Regions from separate parts of the Candidatus Dorea massiliensis AP6 genome, predicted to be linked through region 3. Evidence: predicted binding sites of a transcription regulator. Region 3 holds the regulator's gene; each other region holds the start of a gene.

Region 1 (6,023 bases), on a different contig from region 3:
GTGGACATGACGCCTGCAAAGGAAATCAGCAGAAAGCAACGTCCGGACAGGGCCGGGTTCATAAAATTATGGCCCAGACCGCCGAAGCAGCATTTGGTAAACAGAATCGCAAATACGCTTCCGAGAACCGGTATGTAAAGGGGAACGCCGTTCGGAAGGCAGAGCGCCAGGAGAAGTCCTGTGACAATGGCACTGCAGTCCGTGATCGTATTCTCTCTTCCGGTTGCCTTATCAAATAAAAACTCCGTCAAAACCGCCGCAGCAATAGACGTAAGAATCGTCACAAGCGCGGAAATTCCAAAATGGTATACGCCCATGACCGTCGCCGGAAGAAGGGCCAGAATCACGTCGCACATGACATGTCTAGTCGTAAGCTTACTCCGCACATGGGGGCTGGAGGATACATTCATCAGTTTACTCATTTCTTTGCACCTCCCTGCTGCGCCTGCGCGGCTCTCTTCTTCGCCATAATCTCAGCCTTGGTCTGCTTGAAGGTCTGCATCAGGGGCCGCTTGGCCGGACAGACATAGGTACAGGAACCGCAGGCGATACACTCCAGGCCATACAGCTTCTTCTCGTAGCGGACAAAGCGTCTTCTCTTGGCCGCGTCCATCATCTCCTGGGGAGACAGGCCCAAGGGACAGACTCTCGTACAGCGGCCACAGCGCAGACACGCCGTCTCCTGCTGCTCTGCCAGCGCCACCGGATCCTCGCCCAGCACGGTCAGCGCGTTATTGTTCTTGCAAATCGGCACATTCAAATCAGCCAGCGCCATACCCATCATCGGACCGCCGCTTAAAAGCTTCTGCGCTTCCTTTCCATCCCGGATGCCGCCTGCGGCCTCCAGGACCTCTGCCATGTTGGTTCCGATTTTCACAATCAGGTTACAGGGCTCCTTGACCGCATCGCCGGATACGGTAAAGCCACGCTCCATCAATGGTGTAGACTTGCATACAGCCTGATAAATGGCGTACATGGTCGCCACATTGTCTACCACGCAGCCCGCGTCCGCCGGGAGCATGCCAAGCTTCAGATCAATCCCTGCGATGACCTGGATAATAGAACGTTCGCCGCCCTGGGGGTACTTGCATTTCGCCGCGTGAACCTTTAGCTTCTCATCGCCTGCGCAGGCCTTTTCCATGGCTGCGATGGCTTCCGGTTTATTATCCTCTATCAGGAAGACACCCTCTGCCGCCGGGAACAGCTTCAGAAGAATCCGCATACCTTCTGCCAGCTCCATGCTCCTTGTGCGCATAAGCTGATCATCGCAGGTAATATAAGGCTCACACTCCGCGCCATTCGCAATGACATAACGAATCTCATCCGCGTTCTTCGGGGCGAGCTTCACATGAACCGGGAATCCGGCTCCTCCCATTCCCACGATACCTGCTTTCTGTATACTTCCGAGAATTTCTTCTTTGCCAAGTGTCTTGTAATCGCGCTCAGCGCCGATGCCTTCTGCCAATGTGTACTGTCCGTCATTCTCGATCACTACGGACATTACCTTCGCACCGGATGCTGTTCTTCTGTTCTCAACAGCCTTTACCGTTCCGGAACAGGAGCTGACGATGTTCGCCGATACGAAGCCGTCCGCTTCGCCGAGCAGCTGGCCTGCCAGCACCATGTCGCCCTTCTTTACCACAGGCTTCGCCGGTTTTCCGATATGCTGACTCATGGGAAATACCAGTTCGCCCTGGGGAAGATAGGTACGGTAAGACGCGTCCTTGGCGTAGCGCTTTCCGTCGTCCGGATGCACGCCGCCCTTAAATGTCTTCTTGAACATATGCTTTTTCCTTCCTTCATGCTTTTGTAGCATTTGTCTCGTATTTACTTTATCACACTTGGATTTGATATACAACTTTAGATAAAAAATAGACAATCTTAGATCAATTTCGAGATTTTTTTGACAATATTGTTAAATTTGTATCGAGAACACCATATTTATGATCACTTTATTCTAGCGCAGAATAGAACCATATTCCAGTTTTTTTTTCAGTACAATTCTGTTTTTTACCGGAATTTCAGAACGAAAAAGATTATTTCTATATCCACATCGTAAAAAAACAGGATATCCTTCCTCTGTATTATCCAGATTTTGGAAATCCTGTTTGTATACAATTTATCTTTCTCCCAGTTTATTCCAGTTCAAACTGTCCGGTATACAGCTGGTAATACCTTCCTTTGTTCGCAAGCAGCGCTTCGTGATCGCCCCGCTCGATGATTTCACCCTTCTCCAGCACCATGATAGCCTTGGAATTACGGACCGTGGAAAGCCGGTGGGCGATAACAAAGACCGTCCGGCCATCCATAATAGCGTCCATGCCCTTCTCGATGAGCCGCTCCGTTCTGGTATCGATGGAACTGGTGGCCTCGTCGAGGATCAGCACCGGCGGCTTCGCTATGGCCGCACGGGCAATGGCGATGAGCTGCCGCTGCCCCTGGGACAGATTGCTGCCGTCGCTGTAAAGCATGGTGTCATAGCCGTCCGGAAGACGCCGGATAAAGGAATCCGCATTGGCAATCCGGGCTGCCTCCCGCACCTCCTCGTCGGTGGCGTCGAGCTTTCCGTAACGGATATTATCGGCAATGGTTCCGGTAAACAGATGAGTCTCCTGGATAACCATAGCCAGGGAATGGCGCAGATCATCTTTTCGAATCCGCCGAATGTCGATGCCGTCATAGGTGATGGTGCCGGATTCCATCTCATAAAACCGGTTAATTAGATTGATAATCGTAGTCTTCCCGGCTCCGGTGCTGCCCACGAACGCAATCTTCTGACCCGGCTTGGCATACAGGGAGATCCCATTTAAAATATGCTTTCCCGGCATATAGCCGAAGACCACATTGTCGAATTTCACATCACCCCGGAGTTTCCGCAGCTCCGTCCTGCCGCCCGGCTCCTCCGCCGGAAGCTTCCACGCGAAATGACCGGTGTGCTCCGCGATTTCTTTGAGCGTTCCATTTTCTTCCAATACATTGCAGAGGGTCACATCGCCCTCGTCCGCCTCAGGCTCGGCCTCCATCAGATCGAAGATCCGCTCTGCCCCGGCAAGAGCCGTCAGAATCTGGTTAATCTGAGCCGTAAACTGGTTCATAGGCAGGGCGCTCTGGCGCACAAACACCAGATAGGATGACAGGCTTCCGATATCCAGAAAGCCGTTCAGAGTAAAGATACCGCCCACACAGGCCGATACCGCGTAATTCAGATAGGAAAGGCTGACCACCGTGGGCACCTGCATACCTGTGTAGGTCAGGGCGTCTGTGGACTCCTTCCGCAGATTTTCATTGAGACCGCAGAAAATATCGAAATTGATTTTCTCATGATTGAAGATTTTCTCCACCTTCTGACCCGCCATCATTTCCTCCGCAAAGCCATTAATTTTGCCAAGCTCTGCCTGCTGCCGCTGATAATATTTCCGGCTCCGCTTACTGTTTGTCCGGATAAAAATGCCCATCATAACCAGAAACACCATAACAATCAGAGACAGCCTTACGCTCAGAACCATCATCATTACAATGGTGCCCACCAGGGTCAGAAAGCTCTGGATCGCCATGGCGAAGCTGTTGTTCATGGCCTCCTGCACCGTGTCCACATCATTGGTGAAGCGGCTCATCAGCTCCCCGTGGGTATGGGCGTCAAAATACTGTAACGGCAGGGTCTGCACATGGGCAAAGAGGTCGCTTCGAATCTCCTGCACCACAGTCTGGGCCGATTTAATCATGAGCTGGTTGTAGGCCAGGGTCGCAAGCGCGCCGCAGAAATACATGACGCCCATGGCTGCCACCGCGCTGACCAGCCCCTTCATATCCCCGGGCATGATAAAGCGGTTGATGACCGGCTTTAAGAGATAGGTTCCCATGACGCTGGCCCCGGTGCTGATACACACCAGAACTCCCACCAGCAGAAACATCCATTTATGAAGTCCCATATAATGAAGGAGATGCTTCAGGGTATTTTTCGTATTTTTAGGCCGCTTGTAGCCCACATAACTATACCGTGCCATTAAAGCTCCACTCCTTCCTTCTGAGATTCGTATATCTGCTGATAAATTTCACTGCGGGCCAGCAGCTCCTCGTGAGTGCCGATGGCGCTGACCCGGCCATCGTCCAGAATGATAATCTGATCCGCGTGCCGGACAGAGGAAATCCGCTGTCCGATGATGATTTTCGTCATATCAGGCAGAGCCGCGCCCATGCGCTCCCGAATCTTCGCCTCTGTAGCCGTATCCACAGCGCTGGTGGAATCGTCGAGAATCAGGATTTTCGGTTTCTTCAAAAGCGCACGGGCGATGCAGATCCGCTGCTTCTGGCCGCCGGACACATTGACGCCGCCCTGACCCATCTCGGTCTCATACCCCTCTGGCAGCCGTTCCAACACCTCGTCCACGCAGGCGATGCGGCAGGCTTCCTCGATCTCTTCCATGGAAGCGTCCTCCTTTCCCCAGCGCAGATTGTCCAGGAGGCTTCCGGAAAACAGGGTATTTTTCTGCAGTACCATGGCAATTGCCTCCCTAAGATGCGCCATCGGATACTCCTGTACCGGAACGCCGTCCACCTTCACCACGCCTTCGGTGGCGTCATAAAGTCTCGGGATCAACTGCACCAGCGTGGACTTGGCCGCGCCGGTCTGTCCGATGACGCCCACGGTCTGGCCCGCTTCTATATGGAAGGAAATGTCCGAAAGTACATATTCCTTCGCCTCTTTTTTATACTTGAACCACACATGTTCAAAGTCCACGCTGCCGCGTTCCACTTCGATATTCCGGACTTTTTCGTCCGTCAGATCCACCTTTTCGTCGATAACCTCCAGAATTCTGGCGCCGGACGCCATGGAACGGGTCAGCAACAGAAATACATTGGAAATCATCATCAAGGAATTCAGAATTTGCAGCACATAGCTTAAAAATCCCGTGAGCTCGCCCACCTTCATACTGCCCTTCTGAATCAGATAACCGCCAAAAAGCAGAATCGCCAGAATTGTGCCGTACATGACGAACTGCATGGCCGGCATGTTCAGGGCGGCTAACCGAAAGGCCGTCTCGGATTCCTGACGCAGATTCTGATTGCCTTCCTCAAACTTTTCTACTTCATAGTCGCCCCGGACACAGGCCTTGACGATACGCACCGCCGTCAGGTTTTCCTGGATGATCCGGTTCACGGTGTCGATAGCTGTCTGCATCCGGGAATACAAAGGCCGCACCTTCATGGTAATAGCAAACAGGGCTGCCGCCAGGATGGGTAATGCCACAAAGAACACCAACGCCAGGGTATGGTTGATGGAAAATGCCACGCCGGTGGCCACCACCAGCATCATGGGTCCACGGCAGAAGGGGCGCATGCCCATGGACACTGCGTTCTGAATATTGGTCACGTCGCTGGTGAGACGGGTCACCAGGGAAGACGAACGGAAATGGTCGATATTGGCAAAGGAGTAGCCCTGAAGCTTCTCATACTCGGCCTTCCTCAGCTCCGCGCCCAATCCCTGACCGGTCAGCGCCGCAAACCGGGCGCTTCCCACGCCCAGCACCAGCGCGATCAGTGCGCAGCCCACCATCTGCAGTCCCTTCATATAGATATAAGCCCGGTCGCCGCTCGACACACCCACGTCGATGAGGTCGGCCATGATGAGCGGTACCAGCAGCTCAAATACCCCCTCTGTCATAATGCAGACGACCGCCAGGGCGGCGTATTTTTTATATTGATTCATGTAGGAAAATAAGCGTATCAGCATCGTTCTGTTCCTCCGAATGTTGTCTTTCTATCCTTATATTAATTTCAGGAAGCTCTCCGCCGTCCGCATCAGCAGCCTATCCGGATATTCGTAAGCCGCCGTGTGAAGCCCCGGATGCTCCACGCCTGCTCCGATGCCGAAGAACGCCCCCCGGCAATGATTCAGGTAATGGCCGAAGTCCTCACTCCAGCGCATAGGCTCCGGCAGGATGCGGCCGCCACAGACTTTTAATACCTTTTTGGCGCAGGCGCTGTCATTTTCGGTAGCCGGAAAGACGTCCTGCTCCTCTGTC
Region 2 (6,023 bases), on a different contig from region 3:
AGACCATCCAGCAGGCCCTGGAGGTGACCAACAAGGCCGTTATGGAAGCTCTGGACGGACTTCCCCCTGTCAAGGTCCACTGCTCCCTGCTGGCAGAGGAGGCCATTCACGCGGCACTCTGGGATTACGCAGAGAAGCACGGTATCAAGATCGAGGGCCTGAAAAAGCCGAAGTCTGATATCCATGAGGGCGAGGAAGAAGAGGGCGAGGACTACTAAAACCAGTCTTGCCTTAGCATAGAAAATGTGTGTTGCATGGGAAGAATGTGGTGTCCTTCCTGTGTAGCGCACATTTTTGTATACAGAGTTTTGCCACAAAGGGAAATTCAGATGTTGGAAGCTCCCTTTTTCCCAGGGCAGCAAAGAAAAAACAGAAGGAAATAGAATAAATATGGCTAAGAAAAAAGTAGTAGTAGGAATGTCCGGCGGCGTGGATTCCTCTGTGGCGGCCTATCTCTTAAAGGAACAGGGCTACGAGGTCATCGGTGCCACCATGCAGATCTGGCAGGATGAGGATGAGTTTACCCAGGAGGAAAACGGCGGCTGCTGCGGTCTGTCTGCGGTGGATGACGCAAGAAGAGTGGCGGCCCAGCTTGACATTCCCTATTATGTCATGAATTTTAAGACGGATTTCAAAGAGGCAGTCATGGATTATTTTGTGGCGGAATACCTGGCGGGCCGGACGCCGAACCCCTGCATTGCCTGCAACCGTTATGTGAAATGGGAGGCCCTCCTGAAGCGTAGCCTGGACATCGGCGCGGACTACATCGCCACAGGCCATTACGCCCGGGTGGAGCAGCTGCCAAATGGCCGCTACGCCATCCGTAATTCAGTGACCGCAGCGAAGGATCAGACCTACGCCCTGTATAACCTGACTCAGGAGCAGTTATCCCATACCTTGATGCCGGTGGGCGCTTACTCGAAGGATCAGATCCGGGAAATCGCGGGAAAGCTGGGCTTCCGGGTAGCGAAGAAACCGGACAGCCAGGAGATCTGCTTCGTGCCGGATCAGGACTATGCCGGTTTCATTGAGCGGACCACCGGAGAACCCTCAAAAGAGGGCAATTTCGTCACTGCAGACGGTACAGTACTGGGCCGCCATAAGGGTATCATTCACTACACCATCGGCCAGCGAAAAGGCTTAGGCCTGGCCATGGGCCGCCGCGTGGTGGTCACCGAGATTCGCCCGGAGACCAACGAGGTGGTCATCGGCGAGCAGGAAGACGTGTTTACCACGACGCTCCGGGCGAACCGCCTGAACCACATGTCTGAGCCGGATTTCCCCGAAGGAAAAGAGGTACTGGCTAAGATCCGCTACAATCATAAGGGCTCTCCCTGCGTCATCCGCCGGGAGGGAGACGATCTGGTGCGTGTGGACTTTAAAGAACCCGTCCGCGCCGTGACGCCGGGCCAGGCCGTGGTCTTCTACGACGGCGACTATGTGCTGGGCGGCGGAACCATCGTGCGGACGCCGGAATCCTTTTGTTCAGAGGCAAATATGCGATATCTGGATCGCGTAATTGAGGATATCGAAAGTGAAAAAGTAAAGCTTACAGAGCACGAGCTGATAGAGGATTAGTGGATGAAAATGCTCTGGGAAGAATTGTGTATCGGGGAAAAGATGGATTTATTGTGATAGCAGCCTGCAGGGGACATTACGAAGAATGAGAAGAAGAGGCCGTTGCAAAATAGAGAAATCATCATTTTGCAGCAGCCTTTTTCTATATAACAGAACATATTTATAACGGCACAAACTCCGCCTTCCGCTCCCGGAATACTGTAAAATACCGGAATCCGCATTTCCGCAGCACTTCTTTGGCGTCCGCGAACCGATACGCTACATACTCTGTCGTATGGGCGTCCGATCCCATGGTAATGATTTCTCCGCCGAGCTCCTTATAGCGGCGCAGCACGTCGTGACAGGGGTTTGGCTCGGAAAGTCCGGCCTTGTAGCCGCCGGTGTTGATTTCGATGCCTTTGCCCTTTTCTATCAGCAGCTTCAGAACCGCGTCCACCTGATCGGCATGCTTTTTGTAAGAAAAAACGCGATCCCCATCCGGTACATAGCGGATGATATAATCGATATGCCCGTATACATCAAAATCATCAAAAGCCCGGATATTCTGAAGGGTCACATCCAGGTACCGGTTTACGCCGGAAGCAGCGTCATAGGAGGTCCAGAAATCCGGATAGTAAGGGTCAAACCGATCCACCAGGTGGGTGGAGCCGATCAGAAAATCGAAGGACTTGTCTGAAAGCCATTGCCGGTAAGCATCCCCCAGCTGGGGCTGGATCCCAAGCTCTGCTCCGATACGGATTTCAATGCGGTCATGGTAGGCCTCCTGAAGCCGATGCATTTCCCGGAAATAAGCGTCCGCATCCAGGTCAAAGCTTACATCGGAATAGGGGTAATCCATATCCAGGTGGTCGGTCATACACATAAGAGAAAGCCCCTGCGCTAGCCCCTTTTTTATCATTTCCTCCGTGGGCGTCTCACTGTCCCCGGAAAAACAGGAATGTAAATGGTAATCAGCAGTCATATTTTTCACCTCTGCAACGAATATACACCCATCTTAATTGAAAAAATACACAATGACAAGAAAAAGATCGAAGGGAAATTCATTGTTTTGACAAAAATTGCACAACGTCAGGGAAATTGCGGAATTGGGACTTGCTTTTTTGTATGGAATTGGGTACAATAATTGCAGGTTGGGCTCTGTCCTGAAAGGGGCGGAAAACCACGAATAATCTAAATTCATATTTAGGAGGAAATTTAAAATGGCAGTAAAAGTAGCGATTAACGGTTTCGGACGTATCGGCAGACTTGCATTCAGACAGATGTTTGGCGCAGAGGGATATGAGGTTGTAGCAATCAACGACCTGACAAGCCCGAAGATGCTTGCTCACCTGTTAAAATATGATTCTTCTCAGGGTAAATATGCTCTGGCAGATACCGTATCTGCAACAGAAGATTCCATCATTGTTGATGGCAAAGAGATCAAGATCTACGCAAAGGCTAACGCAGCAGAGCTTCCGTGGGGAGAGATCGGCGTAGACGTAGTTCTGGAGTGTACCGGATTCTACACCTCCAAGGAGAAGGCTTCTGCTCATATCACAGCAGGCGCTAAGAAGGTAGTTATCTCCGCTCCGGCTGGAAATGACCTTCCGACCATCGTTTACAATGTAAACCACGAGACACTGACAAAAGAGGATACTGTAATTTCCGCAGCTTCCTGTACAACAAACTGCCTTGCACCGATGGCTAAGGCTCTGAACGACTACATGCCGATCGAGTCCGGTATCATGTGCACCATCCACGCTTACACAGGCGACCAGATGATCCTTGACGGACCGCAGAGAAAGGGTGACCTGAGAAGAAGCCGTGCAGGCGCTATCAACATCGTTCCGAACAGCACAGGAGCAGCTAAGGCAATCGGCCTTGTTATTCCGGAGCTGAACGGCAAGCTTATCGGCGCTGCACAGCGTGTACCGACCCCGACTGGTTCTACTACTATCCTGAACGCAGTTGTTAAGGGTGAGGCTACTGTTGATGGAATCAACGCAGCTATGAAGGCAGCAGCTACCGAGTCCTTCGGTTACAACACAGACGAGATCGTATCTTCTGATATCGTTGGTATGAGATTTGGTTCTCTGTTCGACGCTACTCAGACCATGGTTGTAAACCTTGGCAACGGCACATCTCAGGTACAGGTTGTTTCCTGGTACGACAATGAGAACTCCTATGTATCTCAGATGGTTCGTACAATCAAGTACTTCGCTGAGCTCGCTTAATCAGTATTGAATTAAGACCTTAAGAGGTCCGGTCTTTATGGACCGGACCTCTTTTTATTATTTATCCATGACAAGTAAGGAGAGATTGAGATGTTAAACAAGAAATCTGTAGATGACATCAACGTAAAAGGACAGCGTGTCCTGGTAAGATGCGATTTTAACGTACCGCTGAAGGATGGCAAGATCACAGACGAGAATCGTCTGGTTGCAGCGCTGCCGACCATCAAGAAGCTGATCGCTGACGGCGGAAAGGTTATCCTTTGCTCCCACCTGGGCAAGCCCAAGGGAGAGCCGAAGCCGGAGCTGTCCCTGGCGCCGGTAGCCAAGAGACTTTCCGAGCTTCTGGGCCAGGAAGTAAAGTTCGCAGCTGATCCGGAGGTTGTAGGACCGAACGCAAAGGCAGCTGTAGAAGCTATGAAGGACGGCGAGGTAGTTCTTCTTGAGAACACCCGTTACCGCGCAGAGGAGACCAAGAACGGCGAGGCATTCTCCAAGGAGCTGGCTTCCCTGGCAGACGTATTTGTAAACGACGCATTCGGAACCGCGCACCGCGCGCACTGCTCCAACGTAGGCGTAACTCAGTATGTAAAGACTTCTGTAGTAGGATACCTGATGCAGAAGGAGATCAACTTCCTGGGCAACGCAGTCAACAACCCGGAGCGTCCCTTCGTAGCGATCCTGGGCGGCGCAAAGGTAGCAGATAAGCTGAACGTAATTGCAAACCTGCTTGAGAAGTGCGACACCCTGATCATCGGCGGTGGAATGGCTTACACCTTCCTGAAGGCAAAGGGCTACGAGGTAGGAACCTCTCTGGTAGACGATGAGAAGATCGACTACTGCAAGGAAATGATGGAGAAGGCTGAGAAGCTTGGCAAGAAGCTGCTTCTTCCGGTTGACACCACCATCGCAAAAGAGTTCCCGAACCCCATCGACGCAGAGATCGAGGTATCTGTAGTACCGTCCAATGAGATCCCGGCTGACATGATGGGTCTGGATATCGGAACCAAGACCGCAGAGCTGTACGCTGAGGCTGTGAAGTCTGCGAAGACTGTAGTATGGAACGGACCGATGGGCGTATTCGAGAACCCGATCCTGGCAAAGGGTACCATTGCAGTAGCAAAGTCCCTGGCTGAGACAGACGCAACCACCATCATCGGCGGCGGCGACTCCGCAGCAGCAGTCAATACCCTTGGCTTCGGCGACAAGATGACTCACATCTCCACAGGCGGCGGCGCTTCCCTGGAGTTCCTTGAGGGCAAAGAGCTTCCGGGCGTAGCAGCAGCAAACGATAAGTAAACACTTAATGAAGGCGAGCGGTTGGCGAAGCCTGAATTTAGTGTGAACTTACTTGTCGACACTTAGTGAAGCCAAGCTGAAAGCGCAGGCTGAACTTAGTGACGAGAAGTATCCTTAAGTTATTTTATATAAAAGATAGAGGAGAACAAAACAATGGCAAGAAAGAAAATTATCGCTGGTAACTGGAAAATGAACATGACTCCCAGCGAGGCAGTAGAACTGGTAAACACCTTAAAGCCGCTGGTAGCAAACGATGACGTAGACGTAGTATTCTGCGTACCGGCTATCGACATCATCCCGGTCGTAGAGGCTACCAAGGGATCCAACATCCAGGTTGGCGCTGAGAACATGTACTTCGAGGAGAAGGGCGCTTACACAGGTGAGATTTCCCCGAATATGCTGACAGACGCAGGCGTAAAGTACGTAATTCTTGGACATTCCGAGAGACGTGAGTACTTCGCAGAGACCAGCGAGACTGTAAATAAGAAGATGCTGAAGGCATTTGAGCATGGTCTTACACCGATCATGTGCTGCGGCGAGACTCTGACTCAGAGAGAGCAGGGCGTAACCATGGACTTCATCCGTCAGCAGGTTAAGGTTGGTTTCCAGGGCGTAACCGCAGATCAGGCTAAGGAAGCAGTTATCGCTTACGAGCCGATCTGGGCTATCGGAACCGGTAAGACAGCTACAACTGAGCAGGCACAGGAAGTTTGCGCAGGCATCCGCGCATGCATCGCAGAGATCTACGATGAGGCAACTGCAGCAGCTATCCGTATCCAGTACGGCGGATCTGTAAACGCAGCTACCGCACCGGAGCTCTTCGCACAGGCAGACATCGACGGCGGCCTGGTAGGCGGCGCAGCTCTGAAGCCGGACTTCGGAAAGATTGTAAATTACAAGTAAGTCTGAAATTTTAGGCAAAATAACCAAATATAA
Region 3 (6,023 bases):
AACGGCACTCGTGATTGAGAAAACAGAAGAACAGAAGAAAAAGAAGCTATGTATGGGTCTGGCCCTGCTGGTCTGCCTCGGTCTTTTGTTCTTTTTCAAATACTTTAATTTCCTGAGCAGTTCTGTGACAGCGCTCCTGGCGCGCGCATCGATTTCCATGAGCCCGGTGACGCTGAAGCTTGTGCTTCCGGTAGGTATCTCGTTCTATACTTTCCAGACGCTTGGATATGTGATCGACGTCTATAAGGGAAAGACGAAGGCCTGCCGCCATTTTGGAAAATACGCGGCCTTTGTGTCCTTCTTCCCGCTTCTGCTGGCCGGCCCCATCGAGCGGGCAGAGCAGCTGATGCCGCAGATAGAGAAAGAGCATTCATTTGATTGTGACAAGGCTATCCGGGGTACCAAGCTGATTGCATGGGGCTACTTTAAGAAAATTGCCATTGCGGATGTGCTTTCTTCCAGCGTGGATATTGTATACAATCAGGTGACAAATTTTACAGGACTGGCTCTTGGCGTGGCCACATTTTTCTATGCCTTCCAGGTTTACTGTGATTTTTCAGGCTATTCGGATATTGCCCGGGGCGTGGCCTGCCTTTTTGACATTGATCTGGTCAATAATTTCAAGAGCCCTTATTTCGCGGCTTCTGTGAAAGAGTTTTGGGCCAGATGGCATATTTCTCTGTCCACCTGGTTCCGGGATTATGTATATATTCCGCTGGGCGGCAGCCGTGCCGGAAAATGGAAGACGTACCGGAATCTGCTTGTGACCTTTCTGGTAAGCGGTCTCTGGCACGGGGCCAGCTGGACTTTTGTGATCTGGGGCGGACTTCACGGCGCGGCGCAGATATTCGAACGGATCTGGAATCAGTATTTCCCACCCGGAAAAGAGGGAAAAAACAGGTTCAGAGTACTTCTGACTTTTGCCTTTGTGACCCTGGCCTGGCTGTTTTTCCGGGCAAATACCATGTCAGACGCAATTTATATTCTGACCCATCTCTTTGACGGCATTACCCATCCTTTGAGTTATGTGAAGGAATGTTACGTGGCCTTCAAAAAAGCCGGGCTGATTCAGAGCAACGAACTGAAGCTGGTGCTGTTCTGGGTGGTGCTGCTTATGGCGCACGATTATATTGCGCTTAGGGAAGATGTATGTCAGTGGTTTGGCCGTTTTGGTAAGCCGGTGCGCTATACATTTTATTTCGCCCTGATTTTTGTCGTGCTTTACAGTCGTCAGCTGGGCGAGTACAGTTTTGTATACTTTCAGTTTTAATGAGGACATCTATGAGACGATTTTTACGTAAAATTGCGCCGTTTGTGATTTTTATCCTGATTCTGGAGCTGGCCATTCCCATGGCGGTGGATCCTTACAATGTTTTTCATTGGCAGAAAATCCGGGATAATGGGGTAGAGCCCAACAGCAATTACATTAAAATGCAGTACATCCTGCATAATCCGGACAAGTTTGATTCCTTCCTGTTCGGTTCCTCCCGGACCGGTTTTGTGGACGTGGAGAACATTCCGGATGGAAAATGGTACAATATGTCCTATTCAGAAGGACTGCCGGCGGAGCATCTGGAGAACCTGCAGGAGATGATTGCCAATGGAATCATTCCGAAAAATGTCATGATCGGCGTGGATAATATTTCCGCCTTCGTGGATCCGTCCCTACATCAGAATCAGTTTTACCGGATCCCCTATCCGAGAACAGATAAACTGGGATTTTATGGAAAATACCTTAGCATTAAGGGCGTCCTGCTGTCCTTGGATGTGATTCGAAATCATGAAGTGACCGATCCGGATTATGTGGAACGCTATTATCGGAGCGGAAGTACGCTCCGGGATCCGTCTCTTGGCGGAACCTTCAAGGACGATGTGCCCTACTGGGACGATTATTATACCGATTATATGGCTGATTCGCTTCTGGACATCCGGCGGATCCGGGAATTGTGCGAAGAGTATGGGATTAACCTGATTGTGTTTACCAATCCGCTTTATTACCGGACCTATCAGGAGTCCAAGCATTTCGGTTACGATCAGTACCTGGGATGGCTGGCCGGAGCAGCGGGGAGCTTTTATAATTTCAGCGGGGAAAATGCCGTGACCATGGATAAGAACTATTTTTATGAATCCAGTCATTATACAGAAGTGGTGGGAGATATGATCATCGACCGCATCTTTAACGGGGTGACGGATGAGAGCCTGGAAGCTCAGGGCTTCGGCATGTATGTGACAGAAGACAATTTAGATGAATTTAATGAAGCGCTGGCCAATCATTGAGCCAGCGCTTCCCATTGTTCGTATAGAATTTCAAGACGGGCCGCAATGGCCTCCTTTTCTTTGTGAAGCTTCATGCATTCCGCCACATTCGTGTAGACGGATTCCTGAGTCAGAAGCTGATCGATTTCGCCGTCCCGGGTCTCCAGGTCGAAGATTTCCGCTTCCGTCTTTTTGAAATCATTTTCCCGTTTCCTCTGACGTGCCTGTTCCTCTTTCTGCTGTTTCCAGTCCAGTTTTCCCGCAGATTCCGGTTCTGCCGCTTTGGCCTCCGGAAGCTCCGGGTTCTGCGCCTTCGGCGTCAGAATATCATGCTTTTCCAGATAATAATCGTAATTGCCGATATAATTGACTAACTGTCCGCCGGTCAGATCGAGAATCCGTGTGGCGGTTGTGTTGATAAAATAACGGTCGTGGGAGACATAAAGCACAGTGCCGGTATAGCGGTTCAGGGCCTGCTCCAGAATCTCCTTGGAGACGATGTCCAGATGGTTGGTGGGCTCGTCAAGAATCAGGAAATTGGCCTCGGAGAGCATCAGCTTCGCCAGAGAGACACGTCCCCGTTCGCCGCCGGAGAGCTCCGAGATTCGTTTGAACACATCGTCGCCGGTGAAAAGAAAAGCGGCAAGGGTGCTTCGAATCGTTGTATTATCCAAATCCGGGTAAGCGTCGGAAATCTCTTCGAACAGCGTCTTTTCCGGGTGCAGCACGTGATGCTCCTGATCATAATAACCGATATGAACCTTGGAGCCCAGGGTAAAAGAACCGCTGTCTGCTTCCAGCAAGCCATTCAGAATCTTTAATATCGTAGTTTTGCCGGTTCCGTTGTTGCCGATAAGAGCTACCCGTTCGCCGCGCTTGACGTCGAAATTCAGATCCGTGAAGAGGGTCTGGCTGCCGAAGGATTTGGAAAGACCCTCCACGGTCAGCACGTCATTTCCGCTGACCACCTTTGGCTCCAGGGTGATATGCATCTCAGAGCGGACTTCCGTGGGTTTCTCCAGTACGTCCATCTTGTCCAGCATTTTTTCGCGGCTTTCAGCCCGTTTGATGGATTTTTCCCGGTTAAAGGATTTCAGTTTCTGGATAACCTCTTCCTGATGTTTGATTTCCCGCTGCTGATTCAGCCAAGCATGCATGCGGGCTTCCCGAAGCTGTGATTTCTTCGCGGCATAGTCGGAGTAATTGCCCTGGAAGGTGGTCACCTCGCCGGCGTCAATCTCGATAATCTTCGTGGCGATCCGGTTCAGAAAATACCGGTCATGGGCAACCACCAGAACCGCGCCGTCGTAGTTCAAAAGAAAGGTTTCCAGCCAGGCGATGGAATTCATGTCCAGGTGGTTGGTGGGCTCGTCCAGCATAATGAGATCCGGATGGGAGAGCAGAAGCTTGCCTAAAGATACGCGGGTCTTCTGACCGCCGGACAGCTTATTAACATGCTTCTCAAACTCTTCCTCTTCAAACCCCAGTCCCTTCAGCACGCCGACCACCTCGCTCTTATAGGCGTAGCCGTTTTTCAGTTCAAATTCATGGTTCATGCGGGTATACTGCTCCAGCGCCATATCCAGCGCAGCGCCGGACAGCTCCTTCATCTGCGCTTCGATCTCCCGGATACGGGTCTCCAGATCGATAACGTCCTGCTTGACCGTCAGCAGCTCCTGGTAAATGGTGTGGTCGCTGTTCAGATCCTGATGCTGTGCCAGATAGCCGATGGTTTTGCCTTTTGCCAGAACCACCTCGCCGGAGTCTGCTTCCATTTCCCCGATGATGATTTTTAAGAGGGTGGATTTGCCTGCGCCGTTGATACCGACCACGGCGGCCTTTTCCCGATCCTCCATGTGGAAGGACGCGTTTTTCAGAATCACGTCGGTTCCGAAGGCTTTGTTTATATTTTGACATGCTAATATCATAAAAACACCTCTGTTTTTCGTTGTTGAATGTCACACGAAGTCTATTATAGCGAAAAATGCAGGATTGAACAAGATAAAATCTACGATTCTTTCAGAAGAATCCAGTAAAAAGATTGACAAAAAATTTGCTTTTCGATTATAATAAAAACAGTTTTGAAAGATTTATTGAGGGATGTGCAGAATATTATGGAAGAGAGAGAGATCTCAAAAGCAGTTATCAAGCGGCTGCCGCGCTATTATCGCTATCTCGGAGAACTGATGGAAAATGGAGTAGAACGTATTTCCTCCGGTGAGCTGAGCAAACGGATGAGTGTCACGGCGTCGCAGATCCGGCAGGATCTGAACAACTTCGGCGGTTTTGGACAGCAGGGGTACGGATACAATGTCAAGTATCTGTATGAGGAAATCGGCAAGATTCTGGGCCTTGACAAGAAACATAACATGATCATCATCGGCGGTGGTAATCTGGGACAGGCTCTGGCCAATTATGTAGATTTTGAAAAACGCGGTTTCTACATAAAAGGCATTTTTGATGTAAATCCTATTTTAAAGGGCTTAAGCGTCCGGGGCATCCAGATTCACATGCTGGAGGATCTGGAGAGCTTCATCAAGGATGAAGATATTCAGATTGCGGCATTGACGCTGCCCAAGTCCAAGGCGGAGGAGATGACGAAGCTTCTGGTTCAGTATGGAATCAAGGCTATCTGGAATTTCGCCCATATCGATCTGGATGTTCCGTCGGATGTCCTGGTAGAGAATGTTCATTTGTCAGAGAGCCTGATGCAGCTTTCTTACAATATTACACGGTATGAGAAAGAGCATCCCCGTTCCTGACGGAGTATCAGAGTGAGGTATGATAAAAGGGAGCTTTTGGCTCCCTTTTGCATGTAAACGCATAGTATATTAAGGATAGTGAGGAGTGTCAGACGTGAAAGGATATAAGCGCGTGGCGGCTTATGTGGATTTGGATGCCATAGAAGATAATTTTGAGGCTATGAAGGCAAACCTGAAAGAAAAAACAAGAATTGCGGCTGTAGTAAAGGCCAACGGGTATGGACATGGAGCAGCGCCCATTGCGAGAATGATAGAAAAGAAGGATTATCTGTGGGGCTTTGCGGCAGCGACCATTGAAGAAGCTGCAGAGCTTCGAAGAAATGGCATTCAAAAGCCAATCCTGATTCTGGGGTACGTATTTCCGGAGGATTATGAGGAGCTGGTGCGCCTGGATATCCGCCCCACGGTATTTCGCCTGGATATGGCGAAGGAACTGTCTGCGGAAGCAGTTCGACAGCAAAAAGAAGTGAGTGTTCATATTAAAGTAGATACCGGTATGAGCCGGATTGGATTTGCGGATACCAAAGAGAGCGTGCAGGATGTCTGCGCTATCAGTAGGCTTCCGGGCATCAGGATGGAGGGGCTGTTTACCCATTTTGCCAAATCTGACGAGCTGGATAAAGCGGCTACCGAGAAGCAGCTTGCCCGGTACTGCGCGTTCCGGGAAGCCTGTGAGGCAGCCGGCGTGAAATTTCAGATTCATCACTGCTCCAACAGCGCCGGCATCATTGATTTGCCGGAGGCAAATCTGGATATGGTACGGGCGGGTATTACGGTATACGGTCTGTATCCTTCCGACGAGGTGAAGAAGGAGCTGGTTCCCCTGAGACCGGCGATGGAGATGAAAAGTCATATTGTACATGTAAAGACCATCGCGCCCGGAACGGAAGTAAGCTATGGCGGCATTTATACGGCGGATTCTGCGCGCCGGATTGCTACCGTCCCTGTGGGCTATGCGGACGGGTATCCGAGAAGCCTGTCCAATAAGGGCGTGGTACTGATCGC

What was found. Region 3 encodes Rex, which represses fermentation and respiration genes when NADH is low (regulators of the CRP and FNR family bind a similar motif). Its sites were predicted from a motif close to ATTGTTAANTANTTAACAAT; they were not measured.
Region 1: rsxC (electron transport complex subunit RsxC) is a predicted target of Rex. The motif match lies at 1,861-1,880, and genes of this name have one in related genera.
Region 2: gap (type I glyceraldehyde-3-phosphate dehydrogenase) is a predicted target of Rex. The motif match lies at 2,626-2,645, and genes of this name have one in related genera.

Annotation. Positions count from the first base shown of each region.
Region 1 is NZ_CAXTKW010000010.1:114,368-120,390, forward strand. Features, by position in the region: partial or broken gene ACESZP_RS11670 (RnfABCDGE type electron transport complex subunit D) at 1-422, opposite strand, end outside; gene rsxC (electron transport complex subunit RsxC) at 419-1,783, opposite strand; gene ACESZP_RS11680 (ABC transporter ATP-binding protein) at 2,136-4,004, opposite strand; gene ACESZP_RS11685 (ABC transporter ATP-binding protein) at 4,004-5,731, opposite strand; gene ACESZP_RS11690 (M20 metallopeptidase family protein) at 5,765-6,023, opposite strand, start outside.
Region 2 is NZ_CAXTKW010000002.1:297,623-303,645, forward strand. Features, by position in the region: gene nifU (Fe-S cluster assembly scaffold protein NifU) at 1-218, shown strand, start outside; gene mnmA (tRNA 2-thiouridine(34) synthase MnmA) at 391-1,578, shown strand; gene ACESZP_RS03840 (histidinol-phosphatase HisJ family protein) at 1,739-2,539, opposite strand; gene gap (type I glyceraldehyde-3-phosphate dehydrogenase) at 2,778-3,791, shown strand; gene ACESZP_RS03850 (phosphoglycerate kinase) at 3,882-5,087, shown strand; gene tpiA (triose-phosphate isomerase) at 5,241-5,990, shown strand.
Region 3 is NZ_CAXTKW010000001.1:124,890-130,912, reverse strand. Features, by position in the region: gene ACESZP_RS00700 (MBOAT family O-acyltransferase) at 1-1,270, shown strand, start outside; gene ACESZP_RS00695 (hypothetical protein) at 1,282-2,277, shown strand; gene abc-f (ribosomal protection-like ABC-F family protein) at 2,271-4,184, opposite strand; gene ACESZP_RS00685 (redox-sensing transcriptional repressor Rex) at 4,371-5,018, shown strand; gene alr (alanine racemase) at 5,113-6,023, shown strand, end outside.